Regions from separate parts of the Streptomyces sp. NPDC007901 genome, predicted to be linked through region 2. Evidence: riboswitches for the same ligand, from Rfam matches in the RefSeq annotation. Region 2 holds a riboswitch; the other holds the start of a gene.
What was found. Region 2 has a riboswitch for S-adenosylmethionine ahead of ACFZDK_RS08060 (aminotransferase class V-fold PLP-dependent enzyme). Riboswitches for the same ligand answer to the same signal wherever they lie in the genome.
Positions count from the first base shown of each region.

Region 1: it holds a riboswitch for S-adenosylmethionine, as region 2 does, so the genes downstream of both, ACFZDK_RS20930 (ABC transporter permease subunit) here and ACFZDK_RS08060 (aminotransferase class V-fold PLP-dependent enzyme) in region 2, are expected to answer to the same signal.

Region 1 covers NZ_JBIBKW010000006.1:113,119-118,279, reverse strand. The annotation lists gene ACFZDK_RS20945 (GNAT family N-acetyltransferase) at 1-134, opposite strand, end outside; gene ACFZDK_RS20940 (transporter substrate-binding domain-containing protein) at 353-1,378, opposite strand; gene ACFZDK_RS20935 (ATP-binding cassette domain-containing protein) at 1,447-2,235, opposite strand; gene ACFZDK_RS20930 (ABC transporter permease subunit) at 2,232-3,212, opposite strand; SAM riboswitch class IV at 3,622-3,733, opposite strand; gene ACFZDK_RS20925 (glutathione S-transferase C-terminal domain-containing protein) at 3,811-4,674, opposite strand; gene ACFZDK_RS20920 (putative leader peptide) at 4,766-4,927, opposite strand; gene ACFZDK_RS20915 (hypothetical protein) at 5,088-5,161, shown strand, end outside.
Region 2 covers NZ_JBIBKW010000002.1:507,782-512,942, reverse strand. The annotation lists gene ACFZDK_RS08075 (hypothetical protein) at 1-168, opposite strand, end outside; gene ACFZDK_RS08070 (rhomboid family intramembrane serine protease) at 322-1,065, shown strand; gene ACFZDK_RS08065 (Lrp/AsnC ligand binding domain-containing protein) at 1,062-1,343, shown strand; gene ACFZDK_RS08060 (aminotransferase class V-fold PLP-dependent enzyme) at 1,508-2,884, opposite strand; SAM riboswitch class IV at 3,049-3,165, opposite strand; gene trpD (anthranilate phosphoribosyltransferase) at 3,271-4,335, opposite strand; gene ACFZDK_RS08050 (cytochrome b N-terminal domain-containing protein) at 4,469-5,161, opposite strand, start outside.

The DNA.
Region 1 (5,161 bases), on a different contig from region 2:
AACGGTCCCGGCTCGGTGCGGGCGACGAGGTCCGGCATCTCGGGTACGTCGCCGGGTCCCAGTCGTACCGCATCGGGGTCGGGCTCGGCCCGCAGCGCCGTGTCGACCACGGTGGCGCCTGGATCGACGAGCACGTGCAGGTCGGCCCAGGCGGCCGGGTCGGTGGGGTCGGCGAGGGCCGCGTACGCGTGGACGTCGTCGGGATAGCGGGCCGGTCAGGGCGGACCGGACGGAGTTGTCGAGCACGGCGGTGCCGAGGTCTCCGCCGCCGCGGACGTCGGTGGGGACGGTCACGGTGGCGGAGTCCTCTCTTGCTTCAACCGACATGGTGCAGGGTGTTCTTGATGACTGATCAGGAGTTGTCGAGGGGCAGGCCGGGCGGATTGACCTCGGACTTGGCGACGGCCTCGTCGGAGAGGTTGTAGGCCTTGAGCCACTCGGCGTACTGGCCGTTCTTGATCAGGTAGTTGATGGCGTCGGCGAGCGGCTTGGCGAGTCCGCTGTCCTTCTTGGCGGTGGCCGCGATCAGGCCCTGCAGGCTGGCGCCGGCGCCCGAGTAGGTGCCCGCGGTGCGGGTGGCGTTGGGCGTGTTCGCCGTCTGCTTGTTGTGGTAGGCGAAGCCGGGGTTGGGGCCGAAGGAGGCGTCGATCTTCCCGCTGTTCAGGGCCAGGAAGGTGCTGGTGCTGTCCTGGAAGTACTTGACGGTGAGCTTCTTGCCCTCCTTGGCCAGCTTCGTCTTCCACTCCAGGAGGATCTTCTCCTGGTTGGTGCCGGAGCCGACGGCGATCGTCTTGCCGGCGAGGTTCTCGTAGTCGCCGTCGAAGTTCCAGGTGCTCTTCTTCGGCACGATGAAGGCGAGGTTGTCCTGCCGGTAGGAGGCGAACTCGTACTTCTTCTTGCGCTCTTCGGTGATCGTGATGTTGGAGAGGGCCACATCGACCTTGCCGCTGTCGATGCCGACGAACATGTTCTCCCAGGTGGCGTTCTTGATCTCCGGCGTGAGACCGAAGACCGCGGCGATCAGGCGGGCGAGATCGGGCTCGGAGCCGGTGAGGGTCTTCTGGTCGCTGCCGACGTAGGCCAGCGGCGGGAATCCGGCGGGCAGGGCGCCCTCGCCGATGACGAGCTTGCCGCTCTTGCGGACGGCCGCCGGCAGTTCGGCACTGATGGACTTGACCTCGGAGACCTTGATGGTGGTCTGGGTGCCGGCACCGTTGGAGACCCGTCCGACGACGACCTCGCCGGACTTGGCGCCGGCGGTGGTGGTGGCCGCGTCGCTGTCGCCCCCGCAGGCGGCGAGCCCGGTGGCGAGGGTGGCGACGGCGGTCGCCGCGGTGATGCCTCTGATCAGGCTGCGTCGGGTGAGGTGGGTGGGCATGGCCGTTCCTTGTCACTGGAAGAGGGTGCTGAGGGTTGGCGTGGGGGGAAATCTGGGGGTGCGACGGTTCACAGGACCTTGCTGAGGAAGTCCCTGGTTCGTTCGTGCCGCGGTTTGTCGAGAACCTCGGAGGGCGGGCCCTGCTCGACGATCCGGCCCTCGTCGATGAAGACGACCCGGTCGGCGATCTCGCGGGCGAAGCCGATCTCGTGGGTGACGATGACGAGCGTGGTGCCGCTGGTGGCCAGGTCCTTGATGACGGCGAGGACCTCGCCGACCAGTTCCGGGTCCAGGGCGGAGGTGGGTTCGTCGAAGAGGATCACGCCGGGGCGCAGGGCGAGGGCGCGGGCGATGGCGACGCGCTGCTGCTGGCCTCCGGAGAGCTGGCGGGGGTAGGCGCCGACGCGCTCGCCGAGGCCGACCCGCTCCAGGAGTTCCTTGGCCAGGGCCTGCGCCTCGGGCTTGGTGAGCTTCCCGGTGGCGACGGGGGCGGCGGCCACGTTGTCGAGGACGGTCAGGTGCGGGAAGAGGTTGAAGTTCTGGAAGACGAAGCCGATCCGGCCGCGCTGGGCCAGGATGGCGCGCTCGCTCAGCTCCTTGAGCCGGTCGCCCTGCCGCTTCACCCCGATCGGTTCGCCGTTGATGCTGACATGGCCGATCTCGGGCTTCTCCAGGTGGTTGATGACCCTGAGGAGCGTGGACTTGCCCGAGCCGGACGGGCCGAGGATGACGGTGACCTCGCCGGGGCGGATGGTCAGGTCGATGCCGTCCAGGACGCGGTGGGTGCCGTACCACTTGTGGACGTCGTGGATCTCCAGGGCGGCGGGGGCCGTCTCCAGGGTGTCGGTGCTGCTCATACGGCGGCCTCCCGGCGGATGCGGGCCCGCAGGTCGGTGAGGCCGGCCCGGAGCTTCTGCAGGGGCGTCGGCGGCAGTGCCCGGGTGGCGCCGCGGGCGTAGTACCGCTCGACGTAGAACTGGATCACGGAGACGACGCTGGTCAGGATCAGGTACCAGACGGTCACCACCAGGAGCAGCGGCACGATGTCGCCGGGGTAGGTGGAGCCCATGCTCTGCGCGGTGCCGAAGAGGTCGAGCAGGGAGACGTAGAAGACCAGCGAGGTGCTCTTGATCAGGCCGATCAGCTGGTTGACGTAGTTCGGGGTGATCGACCTGAGGGCCTGCGGGAAGACGATCCTGCGGAACTGGTAGCCCTTGGGCAGGCCGAGCGCGGCGGCGGCCTCGTGCTGGCCCTGGTCCACGGAGAGGATGCCGCCGCGGACCACCTCGGCCGCGTAGGCGGCCTCGTTGAGGCTGAGGCCGACGACGGCGATCACCATGTCGGTGGCGAGCTTCGACTCGTCGAAGGAGAAGAAGGCCGGCCCGAAGGGGACGCCGACGCTCAGCGTCTTGTACAGGGCGCTGAAGTTGTAGAGGAAGAGCAGGACCACGATGAGCGGGATGGAGCGCAGCGCCCAGACGTAGGTCCAGCTGACCGCGCGCAGCACCGGGCTCTTCGAGAGCCGGGCCAGGGCGAGCAGGATGCCGCCGAGCAGGCCCAATACCGCGCTGTAGGCGGTGACTTCGAGGGTGATGAGCAGTCCGTCGAGGAGGGTCGGCCGCAGGAACCAGTAGCCGAAGCGGTCCCACTGGTAGAAGGGGTTGGTCACCAGCCCGTGGGCGAACTGGGCGACCAGGACCAGGACGACGGCGGTGGCGATCCACCGTCCGGGTCGGCGCAGCGGGAGAACTCGCTGTGCCACCAGCGATTTTGACGGTTTGTCAGCGGGGGGCGCGGCGGGCGCGGTTATGGTGGCGCCTGGGGGTTCACTCATGGCGGGCTCCGGCGGAGTCGGACACCCCTGGTCCCACGGCCGGGAACGCGGTACCGCGCCGTGTTCGGGCACGGCACGGCACGCGGGGCGCGCGGGATGCGGGGGTGGGCGGACGGCGTCACACCGGGCGGCCGGTGTCTACGTCAGAGATGCGGTGTCTACGTCAGGGAAGCCGAGTCGCGAGAACTGCGGGGCGAAGGCGGAAGAGCCTGGTCAGACCCGACAGCGGGCACGGCCCGGTGCGGTACACGCGCTACACAGGGCGCTGTTGACACGGAGCAGGTCGACGGCACGGTCGGCGACGAGCGGGCTCGGATACGGCTGTACGCAGCCCTGGGCACGGCGCTCGGCCGTCCTGGAGGCTGCGTACATGTCCGTCACCTGTCTTGTGTGATGGCCCCGGGGTGGGGCCTCGCGCTTACCGAACGTCGTCATCCGGTCCGGTCGTCACCTGGGGCACCCCACCGCGATGCGAGGGTTGCCGGTCAGCAAGCCAGGGCTTGATGCTGACGCTCTTGACCGTTCTGGTCCGTAAGTAACGCAGTTGCCCGAACGAATGTCAACGCCTGTCCAGCCGGCGGAACGGTTCGGGCCGCTCTCACCTGCGGGAAACGTCCGCCGCATGGCCGGCCCAGTCCAGGATCTGGACGGCCGCGCCGGCGGCTTCCAGGCCCTGGCAACGGCCGTGGTGGCGACGGGCGATGCCGTCGAGGTCGAGGTGGGCGCCGAAGGCCGGATGCGCGGCCAGCCGCCGGGCGTAGGCCCACAGCACCGGGTGGTCGGCGATGCGGTGCACGGCGGAGGCGTCCAGGTGGGTGCGGTGCACGGTGTCGAGTTGCACCAGCGCCACCCACAACTCGATGTCCGCGGCGGTGAGCTGACCGCCGATCAGGAACTCCACCCCGGTCAGGCGGCGCTCCAGCTCGTCCAGGGTGGCGAGCAGGGTCTCCAGTGCCTCCGGGTCGCCGCCCTCGCGCCCGGCGCGCTGTGCGGCCTGTTCGACGCCCTCCGCGCAGAGCCGCTCGACGGCCTCGATCTCGGCCTCGGCGCCGCACGGGTGGAGCCGGGTGACGCCGTCGCCGAAGTGCCGGTCCAGGTCGCGCAGGATGTCCCGGCTGTGGGTGCTGACGATCCGGCCGGACCAGTCGTCGCTGAGCACGGGCGCGAGGGCCGGTCCCACGTAGCGGTGGGCGCTCGCCTCGTACAGCGGGCGCAGCGCCGTGTGGCTGCCGTCGGGACAGTCGGGGACCGCGGGCAGGAAGGTGACCGGACAACAGTCGTCGAGGCCGAGCAGGCTGTGGCCGACGGCGATGCGCAGGCCGTCGGCACAGGCGGTGGCCAGATGGAGCCGGTAGCGGCGCGGCACCGCGTAGTGGCCGCTGCGTGCGTCGCGGCCGATGCGGCCCCGGAAGCCGGGGGCGGTGCGGACGGACGGGAGGGCGGCGAGCGGAGTGATGGACATGCGTCTCCCCGGATGAGGGCGCGCGGACGTACGCGCGGCGGAAGCGTTCGTCGGTGGGTGGGGGCCCGGCTCGTGCGGGGCGAGCGGGCGCTCAGCCTCTGCGGCCGAGGGCGCTGCGGCCGGTGGCGCCGAGGCTGATGGCGCTGCACACACGCTGCAGATCGATGTGCAGGCGGGAGGTGAGCAGGGGGGCCGCCCAGGGCGTACGGCTCTCTCGGCGCGGTCTGCCGGTGAGCGTGCGCACGCGACCCATCTTTCCCTACCTTTTCACTAGGATTCCCATCTGGAGTGTCGATCCGCCTCCGCCCGACGTCAAGGGGGCGTCCACGCCTGGGACACCCGGCCCCGGGTTGCCGCCGTACGGCAGGGGCGGTCCGCTTAAGACGCAGGCCGAGTGACAGGAGCCGGATCCGATGACCGACGCCCCGGGTCCCGAGCCCGTGCCCGGGGCCGTGCCCGAGACCTTCGCGTTCGCCTGCGGGCGGTG
Region 2 (5,161 bases):
CTCGATGGTCTCACTGACCACCTCGCGCTCCTCGACCTTGGGCTCTCCGGCCAGGTCGAGGTGGAGGTACTCCACGACCTTCGACGAGCGGGTCACGTCGAAGCGCGTGAGGTTGCCGCAGAGGGTGCAGCGCCACCGCGTCGTGGCGGTCGGCAGGGGAACCGTCATCGTGGCTTGTTCGCTTCCTTCTAGTGTCCGTGACGCGCCGTCCTGACGCGTGTGGCTCGTTACCCTACGGCCTGGCGGGTACTCGACGCCGCCCCGTCCATGGCGGCGAGGCGATCTGCACCACTGCGTCCGGTTACGCCATGCTCTATGTCCATGATCGGCAACCGGAACACGACGGCCGCCCGGACCCTGCGGAGCCTGAGGGGCACGTCGGCGCCCATGACGTACACGCTGATCGCGGTGTGCTGCCTGATCTTCCTGCTCGGCCCCGCCTCCGGCTTCACCCCGTCCTACGGCACCGGGGACGCCCTGGCGGCGGCGCAGCGGGCGTACTTCCGGCGCTGGGGCGTGGTCCCCGCCGACCTGTTCGACGGCCCGGCGCGGGAGGCGCTCACCCCGGCCACGGCGCTGTTCATCCACGGCAGCTGGGTGCACCTGCTCGGCAACATGCTCTTCCTCTTCGTCTTCGGGGCGATGACCGAGGAGCGGATGGGCCGCGTGGAGTTCACCCTCTTCTACCTCGGCTGCGGCTATCTCGCGCTGCTCGGCTACGCGGCCGCCAACGCCTCGTCCCAGCAGTCGCTGGTGGGGGCGTCCGGGGCGATCTCGGCGGTCCTCGGAGCGTTCCTGTACCTGTTCCCCAGCGCCCGCGTGACCAGTCTTCTCCCTTTCCTCTTCTTCCTGCCCCTGCGCTTCCCGGCCTGGGTGGTACTCCCCTTCTGGGCGGCCCTGCAGTGGCTCGCCCTGGGCCAGGCCCCCGCCGGCCCCGGCGTGGCCTACCTCGCCCACGTGGTCGGCTTCGGACTCGGCTTCGGCTACGCGTGGGTCCGGTACGGCCGTACGACTAAAGTGAGGACCGCCCCAGCCCCGGCACCCGAGGGAGAGAACCAGCCGTGATCACCGCGATCGTCCTCATCAAGACCAGCGTGGACCGGATCCCCGAGATCGCGGAACAGATCGCCTCGCTGGAGAGCGTCAGCGAGGTCTTCTCCGTCACCGGCACGTACGACCTGATCGCCATGGTCCGGGTGCAGCAGCACGAGGACCTGGCCGAGGTCATCCCCGGCCGCATCAGCAAGATCCCCGGCGTGGAGGGCACCGACACGCACGTCGCGTTCCGCACGTACTCCCAGCACGACCTGGAGGCGGCGTTCGCGATCGGCCTGGACAGCTAGAAAACACCGCCGTCTGCAGCGCGCCCCGAAGGGGCGTTGGGGGTACCCCCAGCCTTCGGCTGGGGGAGGAACTGCGCGCTCAGCCCCCACCGGCCCGCAGGATCGTGGTCGACCGCGGGTGCGTCGTGGCTGGTCGCGCAGTTCCCCGCGCCCCTTGAGGTAAGTCAGCTCACCGCCGGGACACAGCGGCCGTCCTCGGTCCGGTACGACCACTTGGCGCCGTCGGTCACCAGCTCGCGTACCGCCGTCACGAAGCGCTCCACGTGCTCGTCCGGCGTTCCGGCGCCGAAGCTCACCCGGATGGCGTTGAGGGACTTCTCGCCCGGTGCCGCCTCCGGCGCCCCGCACTCGCCCTGGGTCTGGGGGTCGGAGCCCAGGAGGGTCCTGACCAGCGGGTGGGCGCAGAAGAGGCCGTCGCGGACGCCGATGCCGTACTCGGCGGAGAGGGCGGCGGCGAAGTGGCTGCTGTTCCAGCCGTCCACCACGAAGCTGATCACGCCGACGCGCGGGGCGTCGTCGCCGAAGAGGGAGAGGACCCGGACCTGCGGGACCTCGGCCAGTCCCGCCCGCACCGTCTCGATCAGGTGCCGCTCGCGGGCGACCAGCGTGTCGAAGCCGGCCTCGGTGAGCGCCTTGCAGGCGGAGGCGATGGAGTAGGCGCCGATGACGTTGGGCGAGCCGGCCTCGTGCCGCGCCGCGCTCTCGTGCCACTCCACGGCCACTCCCCCGTCCTCGCGCCGGGTGACCTTGCGGCTGGCGCCGCCGCCGGCGAGGTAGGGCTCGGCGGCCTGGAGCCAGTCGGCGCGGCCGGCGAGGACGCCGGAGCCGAAGGGGGCGTACAGCTTGTGGCCGGAGAAGGCGACCCAGTCGACGTCCAGGTCGCGGACGGACACGGGGTGGTGCGGGGCCAGCTGGGCCGCGTCCAGGACGATCCGGGCGCCGTGCGCGTGCGCGGCCGCCGCGAGCTCCCGTACGGGCCACAGCTCGCCGGTGACGTTGGACGCGCCGGTGACACAGACCAGGGCCGGGCCGTAGGGGTCGCGGTCGGCGAGGGCGCGCTCCAGGGTCTCGACGGCCTGGCGCGGGGTGCGGGGCGCGTTCAGGTAGGTGACCCGGGCGTCCTGCCACGGCAGCAGGGAGGCGTGGTGCTCGGTCTCGAAGACGAAGACCTGGCAGTCGGCGGGGAGGGCGCGGGCCAGGAGGTTCAGGGAGTCCGTGGTGGAGCGGGTGAAGACCAGCTGGTCTTCGGGGCGGCAGTCGAGGAACTCGGCGACGGTCCTGCGGGCGTTCTCGAAGAGGTCCGTGGAGAGCTGGGAGAGGTAGCCGGCGCCGCGGTGGACGCTGCCGTAGTAGGGCGCGTACGCCGCCACGTCGTCCCAGACCCGCTGGAGGGCGGGGGCGCTGGCCGCGTAGTCGAGGGCGGCGTAGGTGACCTCGCCGCCGGTGACCAGCGGGACGGTGACATCCCGGCCCAGAACGGGCAGCGGCCCCGAAATGTCACTGCAAACGGACTGGGCGGAGGCAGCGGTGGAGACAGACATGGCGGAACTCCTGTGAGGGTAAGCGGAACCACCGCGCCGGACGGTGTGTCGACGGCACGGGGAAAGCTGAAAAGGGGTACGCGGAGGCGGGGCTCTACGCCCTATCGCATTCGCTTGCTCACAGAAGGCTCCCTCGTACGACCAGGACCCCTGGTGTGTCGAGGGGTCCGCGCTTGCCGTAGACCTCGCTGCCTACGACCTGGTCTTCACCCGGGGCACCCCGCCACGGACGGAGGGTTGCCGGACAGTCGGCCGGGGCCTCATGACTGTCACTCATGACCTGGGAAGAAAAGTAGGGGAAGTGATCGCCGCCGCGCAACTTCTGTCCGGATGACGGAACGGGACCCGGCGGTGCCGGGCCCCGTCCTGGTCCCCTGCTGGTCGGCCTACTTGTTCGTCGCCGCCGCCCAGCGTTCCAGTGCGCGCTTGGCCGCGCCGGAGTCGATGGAGTCGGCGGCCTTGTCCATGCCCGCGCGGAGCTGCTCGGCCAGTGTGCCCGGGCCCGGGTCGAGGGCGACCAGGGCCGCCGCCGAGTTGAGGAGCACCGCGTCCCGTACCGGGCCCTGGTCGCCGTCCAGGAGCCTGCGGGCGACCTCCGCGTTGTACGACGGGTCGCCGCCTCGCAGGGCCTCCACCGGGACCAGGTCGATGCCGACGTCACGGGGGTCGAAGGTCTGCTCGGTGACCTTGCCGTCGCGGACGATCCAGACGTGGGACGTGGCGGTCGTGGTGAGTTCGTCGAGGCCGTCGTCGCCGCGGAAGACCAGGGAGGAGTTGCCGCGTTCCGCGAAGACGCCCGCGACGACGGGGGCCATGCGCGGGTCTGCGACGCCGACCGCCTGGGCCCGCACCTGCGCGGGGTTGGTCAGCGGGCCGAGGATGTTGAAGACCGTGCGGATGCCCAACTGGCCGCGCGCGGCGCCCGCGTGACGCAGCGCCGGGTGGAACTTGACGGCGAAGCAGAAGGTGATGCCCGCCTCCTCGGCGACCTCGGCGACCCGCTGCGGGGTCAGGTCGAGGTTGACGCCGAGCTTCTCCAGGACGTCCGAGGCCCCGGACGCGGAGGAGGCGGCGCGGTTGCCGTGCTTGACGACCTTCGCGCCGGTGCCGGCCACCACCAGCGCCGACATCGTGGAGATGTTCACCGTCTTCGCGCCGTCACCGCCGGTCCCGACGATGTCGACCGTGCGGCCCGGCACCTCGATGAGGTTGGCGTGCTCGTACATCGTGCGGACCAGGCCGTTGATCTCCTCGACCGTCTCGCCCTTGGCCCGCAGCGCGACCACGAAGCCGGCGATCTGGGCGTCGGTCGCCTGACCGCGCATGATCTGGTCCATCGCCCAGGCCGTCGCGTCGGCGCTCTGGTCCTGGCCGTACAGCAGCGCGTTCAGTACCTCGGGCCAGGAACGGGCCGCCGCGGTGTCGCCTCCAGCGGGGGTCACAGCGCTCATAAGGCCGCTCCTGATCGTCGTACCGGGAAATGGTGCCTGTGAGGCCTACCCTATCCAGCCCCGGCCACCGCGAAGGGCCCCCGTCCGGTGTACGGACGGGGGCCCTTCGGCTGTGGCGTGGCGACGCCGTCGATCAGTGGTGGCCGTGGCCGCTGGTGATCTCCTTGTACTCCTCGACGGACGGCTTCGGGATCTGGTTGTCCTCGCCGTAGTAGGCGTTGCTCAGCTTGGCGCGGAGCTTCTCGGACCCCTTGATCTTGCGCTCGACACCGTTCTCGTCGACCGCCGGGCCGATCTGGGCCGGCTCGTACTGGTGGTGCGCCGTGAGGGTGTGCAGCTGCTCCTGCGAGAGCGGCTCGTGGATCTCGACGAACTCACCGTGCGGCAGCCGCTTGATGATGCCGGTCTCGCGGCCGTGCAGCACCTTCTCCTTGTCGCGGCGCTGCAGACCGAGGCAGATCCGCTTGGTGACGATGAACGCGATCACCGGTCCGGCGAAGAAGAAGATCCGGACGAACCAGGTCACGTCGTTGATCGACAGGTGGAAGTGGGTGGCGATGAGGTCGTTGCCACCACCGACCAGGCCCACCATGTACACGGTGATCCAGGCGACACCGAAACCGGTGCGGGTCGGGGCGTTGCGCGGGCGGTCCAGGATGTGGTGCTCGCTCTTGTCGCCGGTGACCCAGGACTCGATGAACGGGTAGAGCGCGATCGCACCCAGGACCAGACCGAACAGGACCAGTGGGATGAACACGCCCAGGACCAGGGTGTGGCCCCAGAAGTTGATCTCCCAGCCCGGCATGTAGCGGATCAGACCCTCGGC